2 linked regions of the Nisaea sediminum genome follow. The protein of the gene in region 1 interacts with the protein of each later gene in a pairwise test. Links are inferred from orthologs where the notes say so. Each region holds a gene or a part of one and is shown on either strand. Other genes may lie near its edges.

Evidence for each region.
Region 2: the proteins of IG122_RS20545 (region 1) and mrdA interact in binary tests that used the Escherichia coli proteins (3 or more experiments, as listed by UniProt). The link is inferred for Nisaea sediminum from one-to-one orthologs.

The regions. Positions count from the first base shown.
Region 1 is NZ_JACZCQ010000011.1:60,462-75,708, reverse strand. Bases 4,345-7,408 are described here. They hold IG122_RS20545 (penicillin-binding protein 1A), read right to left. Parts: upstream 7,066-7,408; coding sequence 4,624-7,065; downstream 4,345-4,623. Other genes in these bases: IG122_RS20540 (N-acetylmuramoyl-L-alanine amidase), read right to left, coding at 7,201-7,408. In the rest of the region: IG122_RS20575 (LysM peptidoglycan-binding domain-containing protein), read left to right, coding at 1-275; IG122_RS20570 (phosphatidylserine decarboxylase), read left to right, coding at 307-1,017; IG122_RS20565 (CDP-alcohol phosphatidyltransferase family protein), read left to right, coding at 1,058-1,897; IG122_RS20560 (hypothetical protein), read right to left, coding at 1,919-2,446; IG122_RS20555 (spermine/spermidine synthase domain-containing protein), read right to left, coding at 2,627-3,343; more of IG122_RS20540, read right to left, coding at 7,409-8,433; IG122_RS20535 (Rne/Rng family ribonuclease), read left to right, coding at 9,018-11,624; 16S rRNA (adenine(1518)-N(6)/adenine(1519)-N(6))-dimethyltransferase RsmA, read right to left, coding at 11,686-12,528; 4-hydroxythreonine-4-phosphate dehydrogenase PdxA, read right to left, coding at 12,525-13,535; IG122_RS20520 (peptidylprolyl isomerase), read right to left, coding at 13,548-14,837; IG122_RS20515 (LPS-assembly protein LptD), read right to left, coding at 14,886-15,247. UniProt on the Escherichia coli protein: Cell wall formation. Synthesis of cross-linked peptidoglycan from the lipid intermediates.
Region 2 is NZ_JACZCQ010000003.1:485,588-500,722, forward strand. What follows is about bases 12,130-15,081. They hold mrdA (penicillin-binding protein 2), read right to left. Parts: upstream 14,633-15,081; coding sequence 12,626-14,632; downstream 12,130-12,625. Other genes in these bases: rodA (rod shape-determining protein RodA), read right to left, coding at 12,130-12,622; mreD (rod shape-determining protein MreD), read right to left, coding at 14,640-15,081. In the rest of the region: IG122_RS07375 (cytochrome c), read right to left, coding at 1-723; IG122_RS07380 (c-type cytochrome), read right to left, coding at 797-1,267; IG122_RS07385 (LysR family transcriptional regulator), read left to right, coding at 1,368-2,243; IG122_RS07390 (amino acid ABC transporter ATP-binding protein), read right to left, coding at 2,248-3,003; IG122_RS07395 (amino acid ABC transporter permease), read right to left, coding at 3,018-3,908; IG122_RS07400 (amino acid ABC transporter permease), read right to left, coding at 3,905-4,660; IG122_RS07405 (transporter substrate-binding domain-containing protein), read right to left, coding at 4,730-5,557; IG122_RS07410 (MurR/RpiR family transcriptional regulator), read left to right, coding at 5,813-6,676; IG122_RS07415 (hypothetical protein), read left to right, coding at 6,719-7,243; IG122_RS07420 (PAS domain-containing protein), read left to right, coding at 7,369-7,851; IG122_RS07425 (hypothetical protein), read right to left, coding at 7,916-8,206; IG122_RS07430 (LeuA family protein), read right to left, coding at 8,391-9,614; IG122_RS07440 (hypothetical protein), read right to left, coding at 10,118-10,687; IG122_RS07445 (hypothetical protein), read right to left, coding at 10,776-11,321; more of rodA, read right to left, coding at 11,459-12,129; more of mreD, read right to left, coding at 15,082-15,135. UniProt on the Escherichia coli protein: Catalyzes cross-linking of the peptidoglycan cell wall. Responsible for the determination of the rod shape of the cell. Is probably required for lateral peptidoglycan synthesis and maintenance of the correct diameter during lateral and centripetal growth.

The sequences.
Region 1 (15,247 bases):
CTGGAACCCACCAGGTCCGCGTCGATCAGGTCTCCGAGGGCGGACAGGTTCTGGCGCGGATCGAGCTGCCTTTCGTGCGTGCGGTCCCGTTCACGGGATTGCCTCAGGATTCCGTTGTCATTATACAGCCCGGCAACAATCTCTGGCGGATCGCGAGCCGGGTCTACGGCTCCGGTTTCCGCTATACCGAGATCTATCAGGCGAACAGCGACCAGATCCGCGATCCGGACCTGATCTATCCGGGCCAGGTCTTCGGTCTGCCGGCCCTGAACTAAGCCGCCTTCAACTCATTCGGACGGACAAGCTATGTTGAATCAGCAGGACGACGGCGTTCTGAAAGGCGTTCTGGTCCCCGTTGCGCGCGAGGGGTATCCCTTTATCGCCGCCTTCGCGGTCCTGACGCTGCTGCTCTATGCGGTCTGGGAGCCGCTCGGCTTCGTCGGCGTGATGCTGACGCTCTGGTGCGTCTATTTCTTCCGCAACCCGGACCGGGTGACGCCGGTGCGCGAGGGGCTGGTGATCACACCCGCCGACGGCGTGGTGCAGATGATCGTCGACGCGCCGCCGCCGAAGCAGCTCGAGATGGGCGACAAGCCGATGTGCCGGGTCTCCGTCTTCATGAACGTCTTCGACTGCCACGTGAACCGGATCCCGGTCGACGGCGAGGTCGCAAAGCTCGCCTATGTCCCGGGCAAGTTCGTCAATGCCGCCTTCGACAAGGCGAGCGAGGAGAACGAGCGCCAGCTGGTCGCGGTCGAGATGAAGGACGGACGCAAGGTCGCCTTCGTGCAGATCGCCGGTTTGGTTGCCCGCCGCATCATCTGTTACCTTCAGGAAGGCCAGCCGGTGCGCGCCGGCGAGCGTTTCGGCTTGATCCGCTTCGGCAGCCGGGTGGACGTCTACCTGCCGGAAGGCGTCAATCCGCTGGTGACGGTCGGACAGCGCGCGGTGGCCGGCGAAACGGTGATCGCCGACCTCAATGCGACGGAGGCGGCACGCAGGGGCGAGGTCCGCTGAGCAATCTGCGGACACGGCAACGGGAAACGGACACGAGACGATGATCAGGGCCAAACGGCGCCGGCTTCCGGTGATTTCGATCAGCAAGCTGATCCCGAACATGATCACGGTCATGGCGCTCTGCGCCGGCCTCTCGGGCGTCCGCTTCGCGCTCAACGAGCAATGGACGCTGGCGGTCGGCGCGATCGCGGTCGCGGCGATCCTGGATACGCTCGACGGCAGCATGGCGCGTCTGCTGAAAGGCCAGAGCAAGTTCGGCGCCGAGTTGGACTCTCTAGGTGACTTCATCAGCTTCGGCGTTTCGCCGGCGCTGATCCTCTTCCTATGGTCGACCCACGATCTGAAGAGCTTCGGCTGGATGGCGGCGCTGTTCTTCTCGACCTGCATGGCGCTCAGGCTCGCGCGCTTCAACACCAAGACGGACGACCCGACCCTGCCGCCCTTCACCTACCGCTTCTTCACCGGCGTGCCGGCGCCGGCCGCGGCCGGCCTTGGCCTGCTGCCGCTGATCCTCAGTTTCGAGGCGGATTTCACCTTCCTGCACCAGCCGCATTTCCTCGCCATCTGGCAGGTCGTCGTCGGTCTGCTCATGGTCTCGCAGATTCCGACCTACAGCTTCAAGGGCGCCCGCGTCCCGCAGAAGCTGGTATTGCCGCTGCTGATCGTCTTCGGCCTCTGCGTCGCCTGGCTGGTCAGTGCACCCTGGCAGTTCTTCGCCGCGCTGCTGTTCGCATATCTGGTCTCGCTGCCCTTCAGCTACCGGTCGTACCTGCGGCTGCAGCGGACAGTGGATGTGGAGGACGACGACCGAGCCGACGAGGTGCCAAGCGGTCCGGATGCGAATGTGACCCCGATAGGGAAGGCGAAAGGCGACAATTGACCGGCGGAAATTGCCGCCTGCCTAATCTTGTCGCATGAGATTCGTTGGGGCGGTGTTGACTATGCTCCAGCCATTGTGCGGTTCATCACCCTTGCCCCATGCGAAGGTTCCGCTGAGTGAGTTCGCGTCTTGTATGCGATAGGTCGCAATTCGCGACCACCCAGTCTCAGTCTTCCATTTGAGCGTCAGTTCGCCGCGGTCGTTTAGTTTTCCATGCCAATCGTAAACATTCGGCTCGGCAATTCTCCATGCCGGATAGACGCCATGGGAGTATTTCGTCCGTACAGCGTAGTCTTCACCGTTCTCTTTCGCGTCAATACGGTAAATGATGAGGCGTTGGCAGAGCGCCACTTCGCCCCGCGAATACCATGCCCCTTTGAAATGCCCCAACCACTGCGCAACCTCCGGCGGGGCTTTGTCGAACGACTGGATTTCGACATCCGGGATCGGAGCATCCGATGCTTCCATGCAGTCTTTTGCAGATGCCGGACTCGTAGACGTTCCACCGACGAGAAACGCAAAAAGAACCACCCGATGAAGTGAACTCATCGTTATCCCCCGGTTTCTGTAAGAAATCAGTCCAATACTGACTTCGATCTTGACCCATACAGGAGCAAAACTCAATTTTTCATAGATAAATTCATATAAATTATTATTTAAAAGGGAGTTAGCGGGTAGCTACGGGAGAACTTGCCGCATCTTCCGGTCGCTTGGTCTGATGGACCGGTGCTAGTCGCGCCGTGCCAGATAGACCGTCTGCGTGAAGGGGCGGTCCTGCAGCGGGTTGTGGAATGTCACGGGTTCCGCCGAGGCCTCCGAGAACACGCCTGAAAGCCGCTCGGTGAAAGCGGGATCGGTCCTGTCGTCTGACCAGAGGCCAAAGATGCCGCCGGGCTTCAGATGGGTGGCCAGCGCCCTCAAACCGTCCGATCCGTAGAAGCTTGCGCTGCGCGCGTCGAGCAGCGCTTCCGGCGAATGGTCTATGTCGAGCAGGATGGCGTCAAACTTGCGACCGGGTGTTTCGGGATCGAAGCCGGTCTCACTGGCCGCACCGGCGAAGAAATCCGCCTCGACCAGGCGGCAGCGCGGGTCATCCGCCAAGGCGGTGCCCATTGGCACGAGGCCGGTGCGGTGCCAGTCGATGACCGCTTCCAGATAGTCGACCACGACGAGCGCTCCGACCCTGTCGTGCGCAAGAACGGCTTCGGCCGTGTAGCCAAGTCCGAGGCCGCCGACCAGAACCTCCAGGCCAACACCGTCGAGTGCTGCAATCCCGAGGTTGGCGAGAGCGATCTCAGATGCCGTGAACAGGCTCGACATCAGGTGTTCGTCGCCGAGCATGATCTCGAAGACATCGACATCGAGCCTGAGCTCGCGCCGACGGCGGAGGCTGACGGGGCCGATCGGTGTGGGGCGGTAGTCCAGTTCCTCGAAAAATGCGCTCATGCGGGATCTCCTCGTGCCGTCATCCCGGCGAAGGCCGGGATCCACTCTCGGAAACAACATCTGCTGCAGTGGATCCCGATTTTCATCGGGATGACGCATGGGAACACGGATTATCCCGCCGCCTTGGCCTTGTCGCCGTCCCCGAGTTTCTGCGCCAGCGATGCCTCCAGGAACAGATCGATATCGCCGTCGAGCACGGCTCCCGTCGCCGAGGTCTCCACGCTGGTGCGGAGGTCCTTCACCATCTGGTAGGGCTGCAGGACGTAGGAACGGATCTGGTGGCCCCAGCCGATATCGGACTTGGTGGCCTCGACCGCGTTCGCCTCTTCCTCTCGGCGCTGCAGCTCCGCCTCGTAGAGGCGGGCGCGGAGCATGTCCATCGCGGTCGCGCGGTTGCGGTGCTGCGAGCGGTCGTTCTGGCACTGCACGACGATGTTGGTCGGGATGTGGGTAATGCGGACCGCGCTGTCCGTCCGGTTGACGTGCTGACCGCCGGCGCCCGAGGCGCGGTAGGTGTCGACGCGCAGGTCTTTTTCCTCGATCACGATGTCGATGCTGTCGTCGATCACCGGATAGACCCAGACGCTGGAGAAGCTGGTATGACGGCGCGCGGCGCTGTCATAGGGCGAGATCCGCACCAGGCGGTGGACGCCGCTCTCGGTCTTCAGCCAGCCATAGGCGTTGTGGCCGTTGACCTTGATCGTCGCGGATTTGATACCGGCTTCTTCGCCGGCGCTCTCTTCCAGCCAGTCGACCTTGTAGCCGTGCGCGTCGCACCAGCGGGTGTACATGCGCAGCAGCATCGAGGCCCAGTCCTGCGCCTCCGTGCCGCCGGCACCGGCATGAACTTCGAGATAGCAGTCGAAACCGTCGGCCTCGCCGGAGAGCAGGCTTTCGATCTGGCGCTTCTCGCAGATCTCCTTCAGCGCGAAGAGGGACTTCTCGGCCTCGTCGACGACACCCTGATCCTCTTCCATCTCGCCGAGCTCGATTAGTTCCAGCGCGTCTGCGAGGTCTTGTTCGAGCTGCTTGACGTCGTTCAGACTCTTCTCGAGCTGGGTGCGCTCGCGCATCAGTTTCTGCGCGCGCTCTGCATCGTCCCAGAGGCTCTGGTCCTCGACGAGGGCGTTCAGCTCGGAAAGGCGGACATGGGCGGCATCCCAGTCAAAGATGCCTCCTCAGCAGCTCGATCGACTGCTTGATCTCTTCGGCGGTCGCGGTGATCTCGGCACGCATTGCCGACGCACTCCCTCGATGGGTTGGAAAATCCGTGGGCGCTCTTAATAAAGCCCGGAGCCGCGTCCCGCAACCGGCGCGGTGTTGCCGGGGCCCTGGGCGTCCCAGCCGGCCGCGTCGCCGCCGAACACGATCTCGCTCTCGCCGGTCGGCTCGGTGCCGGCCTTGAAGGCTTCGACCATGACGTCCCTGTCGCCCGGTTGGGCCAGCGCGCCGGTCGCGACATTGATCCGGACGTTGCGGACGCCCGGCGGGATCCGGAACGGGATCGACGGCTTGTCGACCAGCGCCTCCTCCATGAATTTCTTGAAGACCGGGGCGGCGACATTGGAGCCGGTGTCGCGCGGGCCGAGGGTCTTCGGCTGGTCGAACCCGACGAAGGCGCCGACCGCGAGATCGGGCGTGAACCCGACAAACCAGGTGTCGATATTGTCGTTGGTCGTTCCGGTCTTGCCGGCGAGCGGCTTGCCGATGGTCGATATCCGCCGGCCGGTGCCGCGCTGGACCACGCCCTCGAGCATGCTGACCATCTGATAGGCGGAGGCCGGGTCGGCGACCTGCTCGCGGGTGTCCGGAATGGTCGGCGCGGGCTCGCCGCGCCAGCGCGCGGCGACGCAGCCGGCGCACTCGCGGGTATCGTGGTGGTAGATCGTCCGGCCGTTACGGTCCTGAACACGGTCGATCAGGCTCGGCACCACGCGCTTGCCGCCATTGACCAGCATCGAATAGGCGGTGGTCATCTTCAGCAGGGTGGTCTCGCCGGCGCCGAGCGCCATGGAGAGGTGTTTCGGCATGTTGTCGTCGATGCCGAAACGGCGGGCATAGTCGGTGATCAGATCCATGCCGATGGTCTGGGCCAGCCGCACGGTCATCAGGTTGCGCGATTTCTCGATGCCGAGGCGCATCGGGCTCGGACCGTAGAATTCCTTCGTGTAGTTGGCCGGCTTCCACTTGCCGAGGCCGGGGCCCTGATCGATTACGAAAGGCGCGTCGAGGATGCGGGTGGCTGGGGTGAAGCCGTTCTCGAGCGCCGCGAGATAGACGAAGGGCTTGAAGGAGGAGCCCGGCTGCCGGTTGGCCTGGGTCGCCCGGTTGAACTGGCTCTCCTTGAAGCTCCAGCCGCCGGAGAGGGCCAGAACGCGCCCGGTATGGGGATCCATCGCGACAATACCGCCGTCGACATTCGGGATCTGTCTCAGGGTGAAGGTTCCGTCCGGGTAGGGGGTGCCGTCGTCGTCCTTCTCGATCGGCTCGACGAAGATCACGTCACCCGGCTGAAGCACATCGGACGCTTTCCTGACGCTCGGGCCGAGGCGCTGCTCTTCCCGCCAGGGACGGGCCCAGGTCAGTTCGGCAAGTGGAATCTCGCCGAACGAGCCGTCCGGGAAGCCGACCTGCACGCGTTTGTCCTCGACGATCAGCGCGAGCGCCTTTTGCCACTCCGCCGGCGCGGTCGGGGGAACGGCGAAAGCGTCGAGCGCATCGCCCCAGCCGGCAACGATGTCGATCTTGCCGAGCGCGCCGCGCCAGCCGTGCCGCCGGTCGTAATGCATCAACCCCCACTGCAGGGCTTCGTCGGCGATGCGCTGCAGTTTCGGGTCGAGCGTTGTCCGCACCGAAAGACCGCCTTCGTAAAGTCCATCCTCGCCGAAACGGTCGACGAGCCAGCGCCGGACTTCCTCGGCGAAGTAATCCGCTTCGGCAACCTCGGTGACGGAGCGCTCATGGATCGTCAGCGGTTCGGCCTTCGCCCGCTCGGCATCCGCGACGCTGATGAAGCCGTTCTCCGCCATCTGTCCGATCACCCAGTTGCGGCGGACGAGGGCGGCATCGTGCTGACGCACCGGATGATAGTTGTTCGGCGCTTTCGGGAGGGCGGCGAGATAGGCGCTCTCCGCGATCGTCAGTTCGTCCAGGCTCTTGTCGAAATAGTTCAGCGCGGCGGCTGCCACACCGTAGGAGCGCAGGCCGAGATAGATCTCGTTCAGATAAAGTTCGAGGATCCGGTCCTTGCTGATCGCCCGCTCGATGCGGAGCGCCAGGATCGCTTCCTTCGCCTTCCGCTCGATCGAGACCTCGTTGGTCAGAAGGAAATTCTTCGCCACCTGCTGGGTGATCGTGGAGGCGCCGCGCGGCCGGCGGTTCTGCGCAAGGTTGCGAACGTTGTCGATCATCGCCTTGGCGAGGCCGAAGAAGTCGATCCCCGGATGGCTGTAGAAATTCTTGTCCTCGGCGGAGAGGAACGCCTTGATCACGCGCCGGGGCATTGCCTCGATCGGCACGAAGACCCGGCGCTGACGGGCATATTCGCTGAGCAGGCGGCCGTCGCCGGCATGCACGCGGGTCATCACCGGAGGCTCGTAATCCGCCAGCTGCTTGTAGTCCGGCAGCCCGCGTCCGAAATGGTGCAGGCCCCAGAGCACGCCGCCGACCGCGACAAGGCCGCCGAGCAGAACGGTCGAGAAAAGGATCAGTACCCAGCGCATGAGTGAGGTCAGAGTCTCCGGTTGAGCCGCTATGGGGCGGCGGGACGCGCGTACATTATCACGATCAATGTGTCATGATTGTGCGCGATGTCATGTAGATGGTGCCCATCATAAAGCCCGAACACGCGATCTTGTTCAATTGGCGCGGGCGGCCGACTGAACAAGATCGAAATAGTCGTCGATGGCCCGCCGTAAAGCGGCGGCGACGCGTGTCAGATGCGCGTTCGAGCGCAACAGCTTCTCGTCGTGATTGTTCGAGAGAAAGCCGAGTTCGATCAGAACCGACGGGATGTCGGGCGCCTTCAGCACGGCGAATCCGGCGAACCGGTGGGCCGTCTTCAGCAGTTTGACCTCGCCGCGCATCTCGCGCACCAGCATGCCTGCGAAGCGGGCCGAATGGTTCATCGTCTCGCGCTGGGCGAGATCGATCAGGATGCTGGTGACTTCCGGCGTCTCTGTGCCGAAATCCATGCCGGCGATGATGTCCGACTTGTTCTCGTTCTTCGCCAGGAGGTCCGCTTCCTTGTCCGAGGCGTTTTCCGACAGGGTATAGACGGAGGCGCCCCGAAGATTTCGGTTCGGGATGGAATCCGCGTGCAGCGAGAGGAACAGGTCGGCGCCTTCGCGGCGGGCGACGGCGATACGTTCGCGCAGTTGCAGGAAGACGTCGCGGTCGCGCGTCAGAATCACCTCGTAGCGTCCGGTCCGCTCCAGCTCGCTCTTCAGCACGCGAGCGGCGTTCAGCACGATTTCCTTCTCGTAGATGCCGGAAACGCCGATGGCGCCGGGATCGACGCCGCCATGGCCCGCATCGATGGCGACGATGATCTTCTCGTTCACCGAGCGCGGCGGCCGTGTCAGCAGCGGCGGCACGGCAGGCTCCGGCGCCATGAGTCGCGGTTGTCTCTTCGCCTGGAATGCGGCGACCGACTTCTGAGACTCCTCAAGGAAGGCGGCCCGGGTCGTCGGCTTCAGATCGATCACGATCCTGGGTCCGTAGCCCTCTTTGGCCGGCAGCCTGAAGGCGGAGGCGACGGAGAACGGCTTCGCCGTGTCGATCACCAGCCGCGAGGTTCCGGGGCGAAACAGGCCGAACCGGAACCCTTTGATCTCCGCCGGACGGCGTGAATCGGGATTTGCGCCAGGCTCGAAATCGACTTCCGGCAGATCGATCACCACGCGATAGGGGTCGGCGAGGCTGAAGACGGTGAAATCCAGATCCTGCGAGAGATCCATCACGAAGCGGATCTTGTCCGGATGCTGGCCGATTCGGATGTCCCGTACCGCTCCGTCGACGGCCATAGCGTGCTGCGGCGCCGCAAGGGCACCGAGCAGGAGCGTCAGAAGGATGAACAGGCGTTGTATCACGAGCTACACCCGGTTGACGCGTCGCTGCCGCGGAGCGTCGATGCCGCAATTCCCACTATTTTTAGCGGCGGATGATCGAGATTGCAATAATATCCCAGTGTATCAGACAATTGCAGCATGGTTTTTGAGCGTCACATGAATTTTGCCGTGCCTGCAGGAAATGATTGTTCCGAAAATACAAAGTGACTATGTTACGCGTGTGCTGGACCGTTGCGGTCAGCGCGGATTTCCGCCTCAAACACTTCGGAAACGCGGCGATGAGGCTCCCCTTTTGGCGCGGGATTGCGCCTTATTCTACACAACGGGACCTGTTCCGACCGTGACCCACACTCGCTCAAATCTGTCCGTTCCTTCTCGGTGCCGCGTTGCGGCATTGCCGGGTGACGGCGGGCGCGAGGATGACGGACTGGGCCGGACGGTCGGGATCTCGACCACCGAACGGAAACGCGATGCCGGAGCCTCACTTGCTCCCCAGCACGTTTCGCCCTCACAGAACATGCCCGCGAACGCGGCGCCGATATCGGTCGGGAGAGTGAATCTCGCGATGCGGCGCGCGACCCGCGTGGCCCAGGAGTCACCTTTTAATGTCAAAACGCATGTTGATCGATGCCACCCAAGAGGAAGAGACCCGGGTGGTCCTTCTCAGTGGCAATCGTGTCGAAGACTTCGACTTCGAGACGGAGTCCCGCAAGCAGCTTAAGGGAAACATCTATCTCGCCCGGGTTACCCGGGTAGAGCCTTCGCTGCAGGCAGCCTTCGTTGAATACGGTGGAAACCGTCACGGTTTTCTGGCCTTCAGCGAAATCCATCCCGATTATTACCGGATCCCGGTAGAGGACCGTGAAGCCCTGCTTGCCGAGGAGCGGGAGGGTGGCGCGCCTGCCGAGGATCCGTCCGAAGAGAGTGCGGTCGAGGTTCCGGACATGCCGGTCGACGCAGCCGGCGACGACGATGACGAAGACGCTCCGCCGGCACCGCCGCCGGAAAGCGTCGGCGGCGACGATACCGACGATGCCGAGGACGACCGTCCGCGCAAGAACCTCTCCCGGCGCTACAAGATCCAGGAAGTCGTGACCCGGCGTCAGATCATGCTGGTTCAGGTCGTCAAGGAGGAGCGAGGCAACAAGGGTGCGGCCCTCACGACATATCTCTCGCTCGCCGGCCGCTATTGCGTGCTGATGCCGAACACGGCGCGGGGCGGAGGGGTGTCCCGTAAGATCACCAATATCGCCGACCGCAAGCGCCTGAAGCAGGTGGTCGAGGGGCTGGACGTGCCGGAAGGCATGGCGGTCATCGTTCGCACGGCTGGCAGCCAGCGGACCAAGACCGAGATCAAGCGCGATTACGAATATCTGCTCCGGCTCTGGAGCCAGATCCGCGAGAAGACGCTGACCTCGTCGGCCCCGTGCCTGATCCACGAGGAAGCGAACCTGATCAAGCGTTCGATCCGTGATCTCTATACGAGCGACATCGGCGAAGTGCTGGTCGAGGGCGAGGACGGCTATCGGATCGCCAAGGACTTCATGCGCACGCTGGTGCCGAGCCATGCCAAGCGGGTGCAGCCCTACAAGGAACAGACGGTTCCGCTGTTCCACCGTTACCAGATCGAAGGCCAGCTCGACGCGATCCACAATCCGGTCGTGCAGCTGAAGTCCGGCGGCTATCTGGTGATGAACCAGACCGAGGCGCTGGTCGCCATCGACGTCAACTCGGGCCGCGCCACGCGCGAGCGGAATATCGAGGAAACGGCGCTCAAGACCAACCTCGAGGCCGCCGACGAGGTCGCCCGCCAGCTCCGGCTGCGCGATATGGCGGGCCTGGTCGTCATCGACTTCATCGACATGGACGAGTCGCGCAACCAGCACGCCGTCGAACGTCGCATGAAAGAGGCGATGAAGAATGACCGGGCGCGCATCCAGCTCGGCCGGATCAGTCATTTCGGTCTGATGGAATTGTCGCGTCAGCGGCTGCGTCCGAGCGTGTTCGAGGCCTCGACCCAGGTTTGCTCGCAGTGCAGCGGAAGCGGCCGCGTCCGATCGACGGACTCGACGGCGCTGCATGTCCTGCGCGCGATCGAGGAAGAGGGCATCAAGCAGAAATCGAACGAGATCGCGGTCTTCGTGCCGTCCGAGGTCGGTTTCTACATTCTGAACAAGAAGCGGGACGCGCTGGCGGCGATCGAGCAGCGCTACGGCTTCCGGGTCTTCCTCGAGGCCGACGAAAGTCTGATTCCGCCGGACATGCGGATCGAGCGGATGATCCCGAAACCGGCCAGCGAAAAGCTCGACCTCGCGGCGCCGATCACGGCCGCACCGGTTGTCCACGATGACGAGGACGAGGACGAGGTCTCCGAGGAGCGGGACGACGAGCGTCGTTCCAAGCGTTCCCGCCGCCGCCGCCGCCGTGGCGGTGACAAGCGCGCCTCGGAGCAGCAGGACCAGGGTGACAGCGTCTCCGAGGAAGCCGAGGCCGGTGAAGACGCCGCGGCTGAGGCCGCTGGCGGTGAGAACGCTCCCGCAGGCGGCGAGGACGAAGACGGCGCCAAGAAGCGCCGCCGGCGCGGCAAGCGCGGCGGACGGCGTCGCTCGCGGCGCGGCAATGGCGAGGAAGGTGCGACTGCGCAGGATAATGCGGACGGCGCCGAGCAGCCGGCCGATCAGGCTGCGGCAACCGACGATGACTCCGGTGAAAGCGCGGCGCCTGCGGAAGAGACAGTGACCGCCGAGGCGGCTCCGGCTCCGGAAGAGCAGCCTGAAGAGACCCAGGCGGAAGAAACGAAGCCCAAGCGCAAGCCGCGGACCCGTCGCAAGAAGGCGGCCGAGGCCGATGCTGAAGCTCCGGCCACCGAAGAGGCGGGCGCCGCTACCGACAGTGCGGAAACGAAGGAAGAGGAGCCTGCTCCGAAACCGCGCCGCCGCAGCCGTGCGAAGAAGACCGAACCCAAGGCCGAACCGGAAACCGCCACCACCGAGCCTGCGGCTCCGTCCGAGGAGGCTGCGCCGGAAGCCGCAGTGGCCGCCGAAAGCGCGCCGCAACCGGTATCGTCCGGCAGCGGTGCGGACAAGGTCGAGGAGCCGGCCCCGGTCAGCCCCGCGGAAAGCGCGGGCGCGACTGTGGTCAATGTCGACGACAAGCCGAGCGAGGACAAACCGCGCCGTGGCGGCTGGTGGAACCGGCTGATTCCGTCCTGAGGGACCAAGCGATGTTTTGAGAGAGCGGGGCGGCGTGAGCCGCCCCGTTTCGTTTGGAAGCCTACTTTCGTGCGGCTGCCCGCGCGAGGGCGCAGAACTGCTCTACGGAAAGCGTTTCCGGCCGCGCCGTCGGATCGATCGCGGCGGCTTCGAGGAACTCGGCCCCGCCGAAACTCTTCAGCGAGGCGCGCAGCATCTTGCGGCGCTGGGAGAAGGCGGCGGCGGTGATTTTTTCCAGCACGTCCGGATCGGCTTCGGCAAGCGGGACGGCGCGGGGGCGGAGCTGGATCACCTGGGAGGTGACCTTCGGCGGCGGCGTGAAGGCACGCGGCGGGATGTCGAAGAGCGGGAAGATCTCCGCCCGCCAGCGGGCCGCGATGCTGAGCCGGCCGTAGTGCTCGGTTCCGGGTGAGGCCGCGATCCGCTCGGCCACTTCCTTCTGGAACATCAGTGTGAAGCTCTCGAATGCCTCGGCCCGCTTCAGCCAGGACAGCAGCATCGGCGTGCCGACATTGTAGGGCAGGTTCGCGACCACGCGCCGGGGGGCTTCCCCGAGGCTCGCGAGATCGACATCGAGCGCGTCAGCCTCGATGATCTCCAGCCGGCCGTCCGCCGCCTCCACAAGGTCCTGAATGGCCTCGATCGCCCGGCGGTCGCGTTCGATGGCGATCACCTTGCGGGCGCCTTCCAGCAGCAGGGCGCGGGTCAGGCCGCCGGGGCCCGGCCCGACCTCGATACAGGTTCCGTTGGCGAGGTTGCCCGCCGATCGGGCGATGCGCCGTGTCAGGTTCAGATCGAACAGGAAGTTCTGGCCGAGGGACTTCTTGGCCGAGAGCTGGTAGCGGGCGATCACGTCGCGCAGCGGCGGAAGAGCCTCGATCGCCTGGATCACCGGATCGGTCATGCGCGGGCCCGCGCCTCTGCCATCTCGCCGGCCATGGTGAGGGCGGCGATCAGACTGTCCGCATGGGCCTTTCCGGTTCCGGCGAGCTCGAGCGCGGTTCCATGATCCGGCGAGGTCCGGATGAAGGGCAAGCCGAGGGTCACGTTCACGCCCCCCCAGAAATCGACGGTCTTGATCGGGATCAGCGCCTGGTCGTGATACATGCAGATCGCCGCGTCGTAGGTCTTGCGGGCTTCCGCGTGGAACATGGTGTCGGCGGAAAGCGGGCCGACCGCTTCGATGCCCTCGGCGCGGAGCGCGGCAACGGCGGGGGCGACGACGTCCCGGTCCTCGGTGCCGATGGTGCCGTCTTCGCCGGCATGCGGGTTGAGGCCGGCGATGGCGAGCCGCGGACGCTCGCAGCCGAAGTCCCGCTTCAGGGCCTCCGCGGTGATCCGGGCCTTCGTGACGATCATCTCGGTCGTCAGCACGTCCGGCACCCGCTTCAGAGGTATGTGGATGGTGACCGGCACGACCCGAAGCTCCGGGGCGGCCAGCATCATCACAGGGGTGATCTCGGGGCCCGCAAGGGCGGCGAGGAACTCGGTATGGCCGGGATAGCGGAACCCCGCCTCGTACAGCACGCTTTTCTGGATCGGCAGGGTCACGACCGCACCGGCGCGCCCTTCCGTGGTCATCCCGACTGCGCGTTCGATCGCGTCAATCACCGCAGGGCCGTTTGCCGGATCGAGCCGGCCGGCTTCGGGCGGAGCGGCATAGGAAATCGGCAGGACCGGAAGGCCGTTGTCGAACGCCGCACGGGCTGCTTCGGGGGCACTGATCTCGATGATTGGTGTGCCGGTGCCGAGCCGGATTGCGAGAGCAGCCAGACGGTCCGGCTCTTCCAGCAGGAAGAACGGCGGAAGCCGCTCATGCGCCGTGGCCCATGCCTTGAGAGCGATCTCGGCTCCCGCTCCGGCAGGCTCTCCCGGCGTGAGGACGAGGGGCGCGGCGGCGCTGTCGGACATCTCTCTCACGCCTCAGATACGTGTATCTATGAAGGCATCCCGGCGGATATCCCGCAGATAGCGCTGAGCGAAGGTCTCGAACTTGATCGCACGCAGCCGCTCGGCGATCTCGTCGCGTCCGGGAAGGTCGCTCTCGGGCTCGACCTTCTTGCAGACCATGATGGTGCTGAATCCGGAAGGCAGGCGGATCGGTTTCGTCAGTTCGCCCTCGTTCAGGCCGGTCACGGCTTCTTGCAGCTGCGGGGACAGCTCGCCGATCTTGAGGGTACCGAGGTCGGTTCCGGCCGGAGAGTTCAGCTCCGATGCGAGAACATCCATGTCCTCACAGCTCTGCGCCGTTTCCGACACGGCCGAGGCGATGCTTTTCTGGCTGCTTTCGGCATCCGCTCCGGCGTTGGGCGGCACCGGGAGAAAGACCTGCTTCAGGGTGACTTCGGATTTCAGCGGATCGGGACCGCTGAGGATCTGCCGGTCGCTCAGCTGGATGATCTGATAGCCGAAGATTGTCTTGATCGGATCGCTGATGTCGCCCGGCTGCATGCGGTCAACCAGTTCGGCGACTTCGGGACTGAGCTGCTCCTTGGTCGTCCAGCCGATATCGCCGCCGGTCGCCGCGGTCGCCCCCTGGGAAAATTCGCGCGCAATGGCATCGAACTGGGCGCCGGAACGCAGCTGCTGGACCAGACGCTTTGCGATTTCCTGCTCGTCCACAGCCGGATCGTCCGTGTCGATCACGATTTCCCTGAGGCGGTATTGTGGTGCGCCCTTGTTTCGCTCCAGCCGGTCCAGCGCATCGTCGATCTCGTCGATCGTCACCTCGACGGTGCTCTGGAAGCGGCGGCGGACGAGTTTCGCCCACGCGATATCGGCGCGGATCTGGCGGACCACGGTTTCCAGCGGGATGCCTTCCTTCTCGAGCTCGCGGTCGAAGCTCCCCGGCTGCATCTTGTTGCGCTGCTCCATGCTCCGCTTCGCACGATTGAGGTCGTCATCGGTGACTTCTATCGAGAGCCGTTCGGCTTCCTGGAGTTTCAGCTGCTCGTCGATGAGCCCGCGCAGAACCTGTGGCCAGACGCGCTGGTAGGTCTGCTGGTTGCGCGGCAGATTCGAGGACAGGATCACCATACGCACGCGGGCGTCGAGATCGCGCACCGTGATGACGTCGTCATTGACGATGGCCGCGATGCGAAGAGCGTTCTGCGCGGCCGCGCGGTGGGACGTTCCGGTCGACCAGATCGTCATGATGCACAGGGCCAATACGACCCGCAGCAAGGCCGGGAAGTGCAGTTTGATGGAACTCAATCGAGATCTCGCCATAAGCCTAGATATATGCCTTGAAAGCTTCGCCCGCTAGTTGCTCGCAAATCCGCCGAGATGCTTGAAGGCGATCTGCAGCATGACCCGTTGCTCCGGTTCAATGTCGTCATCTTCGAGCTCGCTTCTTTCATAGACGAGGCCGAAAGTGAAGCATTCATCGGAATAGACCAGCCCTGTCGACGCGATCAGCGTGCGGTTTGCGTCGTCGGAGAAATCCTGAACGACCCTCCCGTTGACGCTCCAGAACTCGTTCAGGTTGACGCTTCCCGAGAGATCGAGCTGTTCCCGTTCGAGGAATGATGTCGCTCCGGCGATGTTGTCCGAGTTCGTCTGATCGTCGAGCAGCACGTAATCGGCGATAAGCGAAAAGCGCGGGTGGTAGTAGCGCATCCCGA
Region 2 (15,135 bases), on another replicon or contig:
TATCGTCTTCCCTGCCGGGGTCAGGTTCGGGATTGTCCCCTCACCGTCCGGATTAGGACCGCCGCCGAGCCATCGCGCGAGGTCCGGGCCGCCGATCGCCGTGCGCGGCGTATGACATTCTCCGCAATGCCCCGGCCCCTCGACGAGATAGCGCCCACGCTCGAGCTCCGCATCGACCGGAATGACCGGACCGGAATCGAGATAGAGCAGTTTCCAGAAGCCGACAGCGCGGCGAACCGAGAACGGAAAACCGATCTCATGCGGTTCGTTCGCACGGCCGCTCGCCGGCAGAATCCTCAGATAGGCCCAGAGGTCGAGCAGATCCTCGTCCCTCATCCTCGCATAGGACGTATAGGGAAAGGCGGGATAGAAATGGCTTCCGTCCGGCGCCGTGCCGAATTTCATCGCATTGACGAAATCGACCGCCTCCCAGCGCCCGATACCGGCCTCCGGATCGGGCGAGATGTTCGGTGCACGGAAGGTTCCGAAATCGGTCCTGAAGGCCCGGCCGCCCGCAAGCACAAGCCGATCCGCACCCTTGGCACCTTCGAGCGCATGACACGAGACGCACCCGCCGACCGCAAACAAGGCCGCACCCCTCTCCGGATCTCCGGCCTGTGCCGGCAGGTCGTCCGCATCGATCCGAGCCGGCGCGGAGATAAACCAGGCCGCCGCAACTCCGAGTACACCAAGGGCGGCGGCTCCAAGCAGCGCTCCACGCATTCGACCGGCCAATAGACGAGCTCCTCAATTCCGGCGGAGCCGGATCTCCGGCTCCGGAGACATCCGGACGCGCTTACTTCGGCATACGGAACTGCTTGTGGCAATCGCCGCAGGCCTTGCCGACATCGCCGACACCGCCCTTGAGGGCGTCCAGTCCATTGCCGGCGACCTCTGCCAGTTTCGCGGCGGCGTCCTTGAGGGCCGCGCCCTTCTCGGAAATCGCCGGATAGGTCGTCCAGATCTCCGGCATCGCCCGGGTCTTGCCTTCCATCGCGAAACTGTCGGAACCTTCCGGCCACATGCCCTGCGAGCTCATCGCAGAGAGGGCCGCGAGATTCGACGCCGCGGCACTGGCCTTCGCCGCATCGTACTCGACCGTACCTTTGGCCATGCCGCCAAGCATGCCGAGGTTCCACGAATAGAGCTTCATCTGAGCATTGCGCGCCTCGATGGCCTTCTCGAGATGGCCGTCCGCGAAGGCCGACGTGCCGGCAAGCGTCGCGACGACGGCCGCTCCGGCCAACGCGATAGAGACTTTCCGCATGATCACTCTCCCGTTTCAGACATTTATGATTGATTGTTCTTATAGGCTATCGCCGCGCAAATTTCTGTACATTCCCTAAAACTTCACCGAAAAGTGTGCGATGATGCACAATATCCGTTGGGACGATCTTCAATTTGTTCTCGCGGTGGCGGAGCGCGGATCGCTCTCCGCCGCCGCCCGCGCGCTCGGCGTCAATCACGCGACCGTCCTGCGCCGCATCACCTCGTTCGAGAAGGATATCGGTCTCACCCTGTTCGAACGCCCGCCCGGCGGTTACCGGGTAAAAACAGAAATGCGGGAAATGCTCGCTGCCATCGAAAGCATGGGGCGTACGGCCCGGCGCATCGAACGGGTCATCCCGACTCTCGGCAAAGGGCTGGAAGGCACCGTCAGGCTAACCACGACCGACTCCGTCGCCGACCTGATCCTGCCTCGGATCCTCGGCGACCTCGCCCGGCTGCATCCGAAGCTCAGCGTCGATCTGGTGGTCTCGAACCGCCATGTCGACATGGCGCGTCCGGAGGCGGAAATCACCCTGCGCCCGACATCGGCCCAGCCGGAGGGGCTCACAGGACGGCGGATCTGCTCCATGGGGCTCGCCGTCTACGCGCATCCCGACTATCTCGCCAGCCACCCCAGCGCAGAGCCGCAGGATCACCGCTGGCTCGCCATCAGCTTACCGCGCACCGTCGTAAGGGACTGGCAGGACAGGCGCATCGGGGACGCCGTCCATCTGTCGGCGGACAGTTTCCTTACACTCGCCCGGCTGGCGGAGGCCGGCCTTGGTATCGCCATGCTGCCATCCTTCGTCGCCCGCAACAGCTCCAGCCTGGTTCCGGCGCCGCACTTCCCGGACCGGATCGAGTTCGATCTATGGGTCGCGACCCATCCCGACCTGATGAAGACCGAGCGCGTCGCCGCGATGATGAATTTCCTCGCCGACGCGATCGCAGCCGAGGCAGGGATGTTGGCCTGAGTCGCTAGAGAATCTGGCTCAGGAACTCTTTCGTGCGCGGGTCCTTCGCCTCGGAGAAGAATGTCGAGGGCGGGCCATGCTCGACTATGATCCCCCGGTCGGTGAAATAGATGTGGTTCGCCACCTCGCGGGCAAATCCCATCTCATGCGTGACGAGGATACAGGTCATGCCCTCCTCCGCCAGTTCGCGGATCGTAACCAGCACCTCTTTCACTGTCTCCGGGTCGAGCGCCGCGGTGACCTCGTCAAACAACATCACATCAGGATACATGGCAAGCGATCGGGCAATGGCGACACGCTGCTGCTGGCCGCCAGAAAGTTCTCCCGGATAGCTATTTTCCTTGCCTTCGAGCCGCACCTTTCGGATCAACTCCCGGGCCAGCGCTTCAACCTTGTCCTTGTCCTGTTTCAGAACCAGAACAGGCGCCATCATAATGTTTTCGAGGGCGGTCTTGTGCGGGAACAGGTTGTACTGCTGGAACACCATTCCGACCTTCTTGCGCAGCTCCAGCTTGTCCAGGTAGGGATCGTTGACCTCCTGCCCCTCGACCGTGATCGAACCTTTCTGGATATCGTTGAGTGCATTGATACATCGGATGAACGTCGATTTCCCGGAACCGGAGGGGCCGATGATGCAGACGCATTCGCCTTTCATGACGTCCATGGAGATGCCTTTCAGCACCTCAACGTCGCCGAAGGACTTGTACACATCCTTCGCGCTGACCATCGGCTGGTCGGGGGTCCACGTCGCCGTCGTCATGAGATCGGCCTCCTTCAAAGCTTGACCGCGAACCGCCGCTCGAGGCGGACCGTAAGACGGGCGATCGGATAGCAGTAGGCAAAGAAAATGAGCAGCGCGAAGCCATAGAACGGCACCAGAAGTTCCGGCTGGTTGCCGGCGGACTCCATGGCCTGCCGGCTCAGAGTGAGCAACTCCTCGACGCCAAGCAGAGAGCAGAGCGGGGTCGCCATAGTCAGGATTGCGTACCAGTTCATCCAGGGCGGGATCATCCGCTTGAAGCATTGCGGCAGGATGATGCGCCAGAGCGTCTGCGTGCGGGTGAAAGCAAGAGACTCTGAGGCCTCCCACTGCGCCGTCGGAACCGACTGCACGGCGCCCCGAACGATCTCGGAAATGTTCGCCATGACCGGCAGACTGAGGCCGATCACAGCCTTCATCCAGTCCGGCACCGGAATAATCATGTCGCCAATCACGATTTCAAACGGAAAGGCGAGCAGAACGATGTAGAGCAGGACGAGCCAAGGCGAATTGCGAAACGCCTGAGTGATGAACTTCGCCGCAATCCGAACCGCCGGATTGAGCGAGATCTGCGCCAACCCCAGCACCGCCCCGAGCGCTGTCCCGATCGCCATTGCGAAGAAGGAGATCAGCACGTTGAAAAGAAAACCCTTAGACGTCAGGAACCAGAGCCAGCGGAACAGGGTTTGAAACGCATCGGTGGTATTGAACGCGGCCTCTGCGGCAAGCGGCCAGAGGCCGCTCACGAATGCGAGCAGCACCGGGACCCATAGCGGAATACCGGCGAGCCACCGGGTCAGCAAATAGGGGTCCGGACCACGGGCTTTCGCCCGATCGAGCGGGAGAAGCACCGGCAGATCGGTCGTGGCCGGAGCGGCAACGCCTGGGATCCGGCGCGCGTTCACAGCCCGTACCCGGGAATGCGCATCGCCTTTTCCCAACGGTGCATGGAAAAGACCAGGATGCCGACGAGGCCGATATAAATCAGAAACACCATGGTCAGCGACGGATACATCGCCGAGGGATAATCGTTCCAGATCCCGACGAACTGGTAGAGCAGCTCCGGAACGGCAATCGCGAGAGCCTGCGTCGTGGTCTTCACCAAGTTGACCAGGTTGTTATTCAAGGCCGGCAGGCTGACCCGGAAAGCGAGCGGAAAAACGATGTATATGTAGGTTTGCAACCGATTGAAGCCGAGTGCTTCCGCCGCTTCCTTGGTCGAGTCCGGAACCGCCTCGATCCCTGAGCGGAAGATCTCCACGTTAAAGGCACCCGCAAAAAAGCTGAGAGAAATGATCGCCCAGCCGACATTGGTGATGACCGGAACCTCAAGCCAGCCATCCGGCGAATAGGTCGGCGTGAACTGCCCGAGCGCGAAATAGAAGAACAGCAACTGCACGAAAGGCGGGGTGTTCCGGAAAAACTGGATATAGCCTTGGACCACGGCGCGCAGGACTCGGTTTGGAGATCCCTGCGCCCAGGCTCCGACGATGCCTATCAGCACACTGAAAATGACGCAGGCGACCGAGAGCTCGAGCGTCACCCAAAATCCCTCCACGACCCGTTCCCATTGAACCGGATCGTGAAAGAAAATGAAGTTCCAGCGCGGCGCCACCTCGTAGAGATCGAGGAAAAACTGGCGAATGAAGTCGATCATCCGATCCGGTCCAATAGCTGACGGAGGCGCCAACGCGGTGACGCCTCCGAAAGGAAGATCAGAATCTTACTATTCGATCCAGTCCTTGAATCGCTCCTTCTTATCCGCGAGGAAGGAGGTCGGCTTGATGCCCCACTTCTTCTCCCACTCGATCAGCTGGCCATTCTGCAGCCAGTTGTAGCTGAGACCGGACATGAAGTTGCCAAAGATGCAATCCTTCTCGGCCAGCGGCACAGCGAGTCCCCATGGATTGTCGTCTTCGGAGCTCAACGGCATCTCGAAATCGTCCCAGTTGCCGGACGCCAGGTCGGAGCCGATGGAGGAATCGTCGTAGACCCAGGCGATGCATTTCTTGTCGCGCAGAGCCTGCTTGGCCTCGGCGTTGCCGGTGAAGGCAATGACCTTGGCACCGTACCGCTCCGTCACAATCTTGTTGTAGAAGGCACCCTGCTTCCCGCAGATCGGCTTGCCGCGCAGGTCTTCCCACTTGGTCAGACCGAGCGCCTTCGGCGCCATGATATTGGTGCCGGACGTATAATAGTTCGGCTGCACGATACCGACGATCTTACGCCGATCGGGCCGGTCGGACATGGTTGCGATCATCAGATCGATCTTGCCCTGCTCAAGGAACTGCATCCGGTTCGACGACTGCACCGGAACCAGCTCGACATCGACGCCCATCGCTTCCGCGGCGGCTTTCGCCATGTCGATTTCCATCCCGACGAGATTGCCTGACTCGTCCCTGAAGCCCCACGGCTTGTAGTCGGCCTTGACGCCCACCACCATCTTGCCGCGGCTCATGACCTTGTTCCAGGTGTCGTTCGTGCATTGCGCGGCAGTGGCAATGCCAGCGGATGCCATCAACACCGCAGCCGAAAGCATGAAAACTTTCTTCATCTGAGAATCTCCTGTTGTCGCTTAGCCTCACTGAACCGGACGCGATCCGGCCCCTGCCATTTGGCATGATGTTTTTCTTGTCGCCGCCAGCCCAGAACAGCCCACGCGGCGTTGCGAAAACGGTACGAAACAAATGTTTCGATTGTCAATCTTAACGGCTCCCCATCAAATGCCGGGTATAGGGCGATTTTCCTCTATACTTGTAACGGTGATCTCATATTTTGTTCCAAACGTTACACATCGCGAGGCCGCGGGATGGACGATCTGATCAATGAGATTGCAGAAGCCCTGGCGGGATTGAGTCCGACCCTCCAGCGGGCGGCGGCAGCCGTGATGGAAAATCCGGGCGCGGTCGCGGTCAGTTCAATGCGACGCTTCGCGGATCGGGCAAAGGTCTCGCCGCCAACCATGCTCCGTCTGGCACGCCGCATGGGATACGAAAGCTATGAAGACTTCCGCGATGTATTCCGGGAAACCCTGACGGGCGGCCGGTACAGGGATCGTGCGACCGACCTGCGGCAGCAGACACGAGAGGGCGGCATTGCCCGCCTGGTCGGGGCCACGGCCACGGCCGGTATCGCGGCACTCGAACAGTTCAGCGAGCCACGTTTCGTGCGCGGCGTTGAAAAAGTGGCAACCCTGATCGCCGCGGCACCGAAGACCTACATAATTGCCACCGGAGCCACTTTCGGTACCGCAGCGACCTTTCATTATGTCTGCCGAATGGCGCAGCCCGCGCTCGAACTCGTCAATATCGCCGGACAGACGGCAACCGACGGAATTGCGACTATCGCCCCCGGAGAGGCAGTTTTTGCAATCAGCTCGGCGCCCTACGCTGGCCCGACGATCGAGGCAGCGGATTATGCCAAGCGAAACGGTGCCAAGGTCGCGATCCTGACGGACCGCCCCTCGTCGCCTCTCACGCGAATCGCCGATGCCGCGATCTTCGTCGGCACGAGGAATCCGCATTACTTTCCCTCCAAGACCAGCCTCAACGCCGCCCTCGAAGCCGTCAGCGCGGCTGTCGCGGTAAAGCGCGGCGATGCGGCCATCGCGTCGATCGAACGTTTCGAGACGGCCCTCAAGAACACGAGCTTTTACTGGAGCGCAGCCGACTAGCGCGAATGTTGCGCCGGGCCGGAGCCGCTCTATATCGATTGCATGTTTCTTCGCGCGTTCTTCAAGGCAGTATTGCTACTGCCCCCGTCGACGGTGCTTGCCGATCTCGCGGTCAGCTTCACGGAATCCTCACCAGTGGACCTGATCGTCGTGGAGAACCGGAGCGACTGCGACCTTCACGATTTCGGCCTGCAGATCGATCTGCGAAGCTCCGCCGGCGGCCTTGTCTTCGACATCTCCGAGGGCGGCGCCGGCGCGAGTGTCTACCAGCCGTTCGAGATCCTCGAGGGTCGGGAGGCGGTGCGTGGTTTTTCACCCGTCCGAGACGGAGACCGGACCGCTTCGATCCAGTTCGGTACGCTGGAGGCGCGCCGCCGGGTAATCTTCATGGTCGATGTCGACGATACGCTGACGGACGGTGCCTGGAGCCAGACGGTGATTGACGGACTGGAGATCGCCGGCACGGGCCTGATCCTTACAATGGTCGGAGAAGCGCCCTCGACGGTCGTCTTCCTGCCGGACGGACAGGCGACGCTGCAAATCAGGGGATGCGGCCCGGTTTCATGAGTGCGGCCCGTGCGGGCCCGGCTCCCGCGGCCGGAAAAACCTCAAACCGAAACAGGAAATATTCGTCCGCTATCAATGTTAGATTGACGTATTCTGCGCAGTACAATCAGACATGGCGCCAACGCATGATCGCCTCTGAGAAGCGGCTGGAAGACGTAAGATCTCCCCTCGTGCGCGAGGCTTACAGGCTGTGGGAGGGCAAACGGGGCGACCGGCGCATGCCGGCCCGTGCGGATTTCGATCCGGTCGAGATGCCGAAACTGCTCTCCTCCATGATCCTTGTCGATGTCGAGCGACCGGAAATCCGGCTGAAAGTCCGGCTCGCAGGCACCAAGATCGTGGATATGTTCGGCAGCGACTATACCGGCATGTACATGGACGAGATCGATTTCGGCGACGTCAGAAGCAAGGTGCTCGGCGAGTACATGCTCTGCGCCACCGAGAAGCGTCCCCTCTTTTCCGATCATTCCTTCCGGAAGATAAACGACTACTACCACTCCATCGAGCGCGTGCTCCTGCCGCTGTCGAACGACGGCGATACCGTCAACATGCTGATGGCGGTACTCGATTTCGAGCGGACGCGCGAGCCCCCGCCGGAAGACGGGTAGCCCCAGGTGGCGTCGCGCGCCGGACCGGCTTTACCCGGTCCGGCGCACAAAGATACGAACCGGATTACTCCGACGCGACCATGCCGCGCGCGATCACCAGCAGATCGTCTGCATATTGAAACTCGCCGGACTGACAACGCTGGGCGGCCAGATCCATAATACCGTCAAAAGCCTTTGCCGCTTTCGGGCCGAGCACGGGATTTCCGGCCCGGGCCTCCTGCGTATCCTTGATCGCGGTTTCGCAGGCTTGCTGACTGGTGATTTTCGTCGGGTTCTTTCCGGCGGCGAATGCCGAACCGGCCTGGGCGAGGACGACGACCGCCGCGACGCCGGTCAGCCTCTTGAGTGCGAACATTTCAGGTCTCTCTCCGCGTCCGTGACATTTTCGGATGCACGTGACGTGGAAGAGAAATGGTCAACTCGAGACCGATTCAACAGGGGCAGCAAAAAAATTTTCGTCACGCGAATACGGACAAAGTGGCCCGTACCCTGACAGCTTCACAAACTATGACGGCCGGCGTCGACGGGCCTTAGACGCTTCAGTTTTCAGCGTCGGTGACGCCTTCCTGCTCCGCGATGATCAGGAACTCGCCATCCTCGAGCGGCCGGTGGCGCGCGGCACCGGCGCGCTGGCTCCGGGTCAGAATGCGGCCGACCTGCTCGGGCGTCGCCTTGAGCCCGTATTCCGCCAGCTTCTGGACGACGGCACCGGAATCGCTCCACTTGCCGATGACCAGCTCCGCGGTGCGGCCGACGACTTCCGGCTCGAACGGGAACGCGAAACGGCGTTCGTTTGCATTCGTGAATTCGGTGATGGCGCGCCATTGCTCGTAGCGGAACGCGCCTCGGCCGACGATCGGCTTGTAATAGTCGATCGGCAGGCCGCTGATGCTCTCGACGAGCTGGCAGACTTCCGGCAACCGGTCCAGCTGGAGCCCCGTCTCGGCGCCGTAGATCATCTTGAGTGCCGCCGCGACAGTCTCCATGGAGGCGTTGCCGGCGCGATAGCCGATCCCGTTGATCGAGACCTGGAGCACGTCGGCGCCGCCCTCATATCCGCCGAGCACATTGGCGACCGCGAGACCGAAATCGTTGTGGCAATGAACCTCGACCTTGAGGCCCGTCTGTTGCTTGAGATGGCTGACCAGAAAGCGGATCGCGGCGGGCCGGGCTATCCCCTGGCTGTCGACGACGGTGATATATTCGGCGCCTTCCGCCTCCGCCGCCTTGGCGGCCATCGTGATGTGCTCGAGATCGGCGCGGGTCGTTTCCGGCATGAAGAGGTTCACGATACAGCCCGCCGCACGCGCCGCGCGAACCTCCTGCACCATCTTTTCGAACTGCGCCTCGCGGCTGGTCTTGAAGACATGCCGCTGCATCTCGTCGCCGATATGGTACCAGACCATGACATGGCGCACGCCGAGCTCGAGCGCCTTCTCGACCCGTCCCGGCTGCCACGTGACCCAGAAATCCATGCCGAGATCCCGGCGCATGATCTCGCGGATGACCTCCTGCCAGCCTGGCACCGTCAGGAAGATCTCGGTGCGCCTGATCCCAAGGCGGGCCAGAGCCTCCGCGATCCTCACCTTGTCAGCCGTGGTGAACGCGAGATCTGCGGATTCCTCGCCGTCGCGCAGCGTCAGGTCGTGCAGCTCGACCGGGCGGGGCGGAACCGCGATGGCCGGATCGAAATTATGCCTGCTGGTGGCCCAGCGGGGGCCGTTCCAGGGTTGATTTTCCTGGGTTTCGCGCGTGTTCGACATGGAAGTCCCTCCTCTTCGCCCTCGGGTCTTGCTGGCCCGTTCCGGCAGCATTCAGGGCACGCACCCGATCGCGTTGGAATTCGAGGTACTTGGTTGCCCGGCGAGAAGGATAAGCTCCTAAGCACTTCTTCAACAACTTCAAGACGCTTGAGCGCTGTACCCGTCGCAGCCGACAGCCGACTAGGGATGCTGGCAATAAGCGTCGCGCGCTGAGAACAGACAGCGCACGTTTGTCGGAGTGAGATTGTGAAAGCTTGCCGGAGCGCCCTGTCGAGCTTACCGCGCGGAGCGGAAAAACGCTTCAATATCAAGGCGGAAAGTGGTGGGCGCACAAGGACTCGAACCTTGGACCCGCTGATTAAGAGTCAGCTGCTCTACCAACTGAGCTATGCGCCCGCCCGTCGAAGGAGCGGATTGATACCGGAGCCCGTTCCGGATTGCAAGCCTTCGGTGACTGTTTTTCGACAGGTTTCCGGAATGCGGCGAAACGGGTGCGTCGGCGCCTATTCTCCGTTGGTCACCTTGATGTGGAACACCGCCCAGACCAGACCCGCGTCATCCTCGACGGCCTTGCCGCCGTCGAGTGCGCCCGGCTCGAAGACGAGCCAGAGCGGGCCGCGGCCGCCGAGCGGGATCGGTTTGCCGTCCGCCTCCAGCGCGAGCACCATTCCGGCCTTTCGCACGGCGGCCCGCTCGAAGCCGGGGGCGTAGCCGTCGAGCGCCTGCACCAGCACGCTGCTTCCCCCCGCGCCGGCGCTCTCGAGCACGGCCTCCAGCGCCGGGCCGCGAAAGCGGACCGCGCGCGGCCAATTCGGATAGCGGAGTTCCAGCTCTACCTGTGGGAGGGCCTCCAGCTCGCCCCAGGTGAAGCTGCGCGCCTTTTCGAAACGCTCCTCGAGGGCGTTCAGGAAGGCATCGCCGAACGGTTCCGAGGGACCCCGGTTCGGCTTCGAGACCAGACCGCTCACGGTCAGGACCACCAGGTCGGTGGAGTCGGACCGCGCGTTTTGGGAGGCAAGGCTCAGTGAGAGGCAGAGTGCAAACGCCGTCAACAGGCGGATTGGGAAGATCATGGCCGTTCCCCTGCATGAGTTGCAGGACGACTCTATCGAACCCCCGGTGCGGGCCAAAGCGACAAATCGGTGAAGGCGGTTGTTTCGGCTATTCGCCGGACGGAAGCGAGCGGCGCCAAGTGTGGCCCTGATCGGGGCCGAGCATCTGCTCTCGCAGCTCCTGCAGCGGATCCTTCTTCTTCTTCGGCATCAGCGGATCGTCCGGCAAGGCCTGCCAGTTCCAGTTTCCGGACTCATCGTCCGGCAGCGGCGCCTGTTTGGTCGGCTCGGTTTTCTTTCGCTCGCGGTATTTCGCTTCGGTCTGCGGCAATTTCTTCGCCGGGGCCTCAGTCTTTCCCAGAAGCCAGTCCATGCTGACCTCTTGTGGCTCGTCGCGCTTCGGTGCTGCCTTGGTCGCGGCTTTCGCGCGCTTGAGTTCGATTTTCACCGTCTCGGCCTGCACGACGGCGCCGGCGCCGATCGTGCGCTTCTGTTCCGCCGGCAGGGCCTCGAAAGAGTCCTTAGCGCGATCGTAATGTTCGCGGTTGCCCGTCTCGGCGGCGGCCTCGAGATTGCGCGTCAGATCGCTCTCGCCATGGCTTTCCCGCGTCGAGTCGGCGAGGATCTTCAAACTCTTGCGTTCAATCTGGTCCACTTGCAGCACTCACCCGGTTTGCCGGACCGCGCGATTCGGCGGGAGAAAGCCGCGCGCAGAACTCGAACACGCGAAGTTTACTTCAAAAATCGTCTAAAAGTCTATCGGAACGACTTTCGAAAAGCCTCAGCCACGCTTCAGCGGTGGTGATCGTCCAGCCCCTGACGGCCGATTTCGACATCCTTGTGAACGTAGCAGTTGATAATCAGCCCGAAACCGATCATCGCCGTCAGCATCGCGGTGCCGCCGTAGGAGATCAGCGGCAGCGGAACGCCCACCACCGGGATCAGCCCCATGACCATCGCGATATTGATGAAGACGTAGAGGAACAGCGTCGTCGTGGTTCCGAGCGCCAGCAGGCGGCCGAACTGGCTCGAGCTGCGCAGCGCAATGGCAAAACCGTAGCCGAGCGCCAGCACATAGAGCAGCAGCAGGAACATCGCCCCCGCCAGTCCCATCTCCTCGGCCAGCATGGTGAAGATGAAGTCGGTCTGTTTCTCCGGCAGGAAGTTCAGATGGCTCTGCGAGCCCTGCAGAAAGCCCTTGCCGAACAGCCCGCCGGAACCGAGGGCGATCTTCGACTGCAGGATGTGATAGCCGGCGCCGAGCGGATCGTTCTCGGGGTTGATGAAGGTGAGGATCCGGTTCTTCTGGTAATTGTGCAGGAACTGCCAGCCGACCGGGATCGCGGAGAGCCCGAGCACCAGCACAGTGATGAATTTCCACATCCGCACGCCGGCCAGGAAGAAGATCGCGCCGCCGCCGAGGATGATCATGCCCGCGGTGCCGAGATCGGGCTGGCGCAGCACCAGGATGGCCGGCGCGAACACCAGGAAAAGCGGCGCGAACAGGCTGCGGATGCGCCCGACCTCCTCGAAGGTCAGGTGATGGAAGTAGCGCGCCAGGGCCAGCACCAGAGCCAGCTTCATCAGTTCCGAGGGCTGCAGGCGGAAGAACCCGACATCGATCCAGCGCTGCGCGCCCATGCCGATCTCGCCCGCGATCTCGACCACGCCGAGCAGGCCGAGAGTGATGAAGTAGAACAGGTAGGCCCAGCGCAGCAGAAAGCGGATGTCGATCAGCGCGATGCCGAGTGTGATGACCAGACCGATGCCGAAACGGATCGCCTGGCGCACGGCCCAGGGCGTCCAGCTGCCGTTGGCGGCGGAATAGAGCATCGCGAAGCCGACCGAAGAGATCAGGACCAGAAGCAGGATCAGCCCCCAGTTGATCTGCTGCAGCTTGGTACCGAGCGTAAGCTCGGGCGGATTGAGGGAACTCGACGGCATTCCGATCGACATGGCTTACCCCCGCTCCGTCTGTTCGCCATCCGGCAGAATGCTCACCGGATCGGCCTCGGAGGATTTCAGTCCGTCCCGCTCCATCGCCTTGGCGAGGATGTCGCGGGCGACCGGAACCGCATATTTGCTCCCCCCGCCATGTTCCAGCACGACGGCGACCGCGTAGCGCGGCGCCGCCACGGGCGCATAGCCGACGAAAAGACCGTGGTCGCGCCGGTGCCAGGGAAGATCCTCGTTGTCGATCACGCCTGCGGCGCGCTCCGCCTTGGTGATCCGGCGCACCTGGGACGTGCCGGTCTTGCCGCCAACCTCGAAATCCGCGCCCGGAACCTTTGCGGTCCGCGCCGTACCGCGCTGGCCGTTGACGACGCGACGCATGCCTTCGAGCACAAGAGACAGATGCGTGCGCGACACATTCACCTTCGGCGGTTCCTGGATCGCCCCGTCCGGCTTGCGCACCAGCGACGGCGTCACGGCATAGCCGCCATTGACCATGCGCGCCGTCATGACGGCGAGTTGCAGCGGTGTTGTCAGCACGAAGCCCTGGCCGATGCCGGTAACCAGGGTTTCACCTTTCTGCCAGCGCTCGCCCATCACCGCGAGCTTCCATTCGCGGGTCGGGATCAGACCGCCGCGCTCGCCCGGCAGCTCGATGGCGAGGCTTTCCCCGAGCCCGAACCGGCGTGCCATTTCCGCGATCCGGTCGATGCCGACGCGCTTCGCCACCTCGTAGAAATAGACGTCGCAGCTCTGCTCCAGAGCCGTGATGACGTCCATGTGGCCGTGTCCCCAGCGCTTCCAGCAATGGAAACGGGCATTGCCGAGATCCATATGACCGTTGCAGAAGACCCGGGTTTCCGGACCCGCGACCCCGGCCTCGAGCGCCGCCAGCGCCACGATCATCTTGAAGGTCGAGCCGGGCGGGTAGGTGCCTGCGATCGCCTTGTTGGTCAGCGGATGGCGCGGATTGGAGAGCAGGTCCTCCCAGTCGCGCGCGCTCAGCCCCTTGTTGAAATTGTTCGGATCGAAACCCGGCGTCGAAGCGAGCGCATGGATCTCGCCGGTATGGACGTCCATCACCACCGCACCGCCGCTCTCGCCCGGCACGATGTTGCCGTCCTTGTCGAGGAAGACCGTACCGTCCTCGTTCTCCAGATAACGTTTCGGCACGCCGGAGCGGGCAAGCGCTTCCTGCACCCTGATATCCGCGATCGGGACCCGCTCGGAGGTGCCGATCTCGAGCCTTCCATGCGCGTAGGTCTGCAGGTCCATGTCCAGGGTGAGCTGGATATTCTGTCCCGGCTGGCCATCGTCGCCCGGCAGCTTGCGGATGATCCGGCCAAGCGCGTTGACCTCGACCTGGCGGCGACCGGCCGCGCCGCGCATCCGCTCGTCGAAGAGTTTCTCGATCCCGCTCTTGCCGATCCGGAAATCCGGGAGCTCCAGCACCGGGTCCCCGGTAAGCTCGCTGTCGGAGACCGCGGCGACATAGCCGGTCACATTCACCGCCTTGGAGCCGAACGGGTAATGGCGCGAGCGCCCCTCCTCGATCCTCACGCCCGGAAGATAGGGCGCGTTGACCGCGACGCGGCTGATATCCTCGCGCGTCAGGTTTTCGACCACGGTCACGGGCACGAAGCTGCGCTTGCGCGAGACTTCTTTCAACACGCGCTTGATGTTCCATTCGTCGACATGAACGATCTGGCGCAGCGCCTCGATCGTGGCGCGGACGTCGTTGGTCTGCTCCGGGACAAGGTCGACGCGGAAATTATCCTCGTTGGAGGCGATTTCGATCCCGTTACGGTCCAGGATCAGCCCGCGGGTCGGAGGCAGCAGCTCGAGGTTGAACTGGTTCTCCTCCGACAGCGTCCGGTAGCGGTCCGCCTCGACGACCTGGAGATAATAGAGGCGCGCGCCGAGGGCCCCGACAAGGCCGAGTTGACCGGCCCCGAGGATCAGAGAGCGGCGCGTAAAGGCCCGCTTTGTATCCTGATCTTTGGGATTCTTCATCGGCTCATCATCGCACCAGATAGCGGTGAACGCGAACGAAGATCCAGGCCGCCGCCGGGAACAGCGCCGCGGTCAGGGCGAAACGGAACATCACCGTGTCCGGGAAGATCCAGGCGAGGGAGAAGACCGACATCAGGATCCAGCCGAGCGCGAACGCCCCGAAGGAGATCAGCACGAAACCGCCCCAGACGATGAAGAACGGCTTGCCGACGAAGGTTTGACGCTGGGTGCCGGTAACCCCGTAAACGGCGAGGAAGACGATGGCGGTGAGGCCGAGCGGATATCCGTTCACCAGATCCTCCGCGAGCCCGGTCACGAAGACCAGCGCCGCCGGCATCAGGTCCGGGCGATAGACGACCCAGTAGAAGACCGACATGAGCGTGAGAGAGGGTGCGACCTGCGCATAGCCAGGGATGCCCAAGGGAACAGCGCTCAGAAGCACCAGGAACAGCGTCAGCGCCGCCGGCATCAGGTGGCGCGCCCAAAGATCCATTCTTTGGACG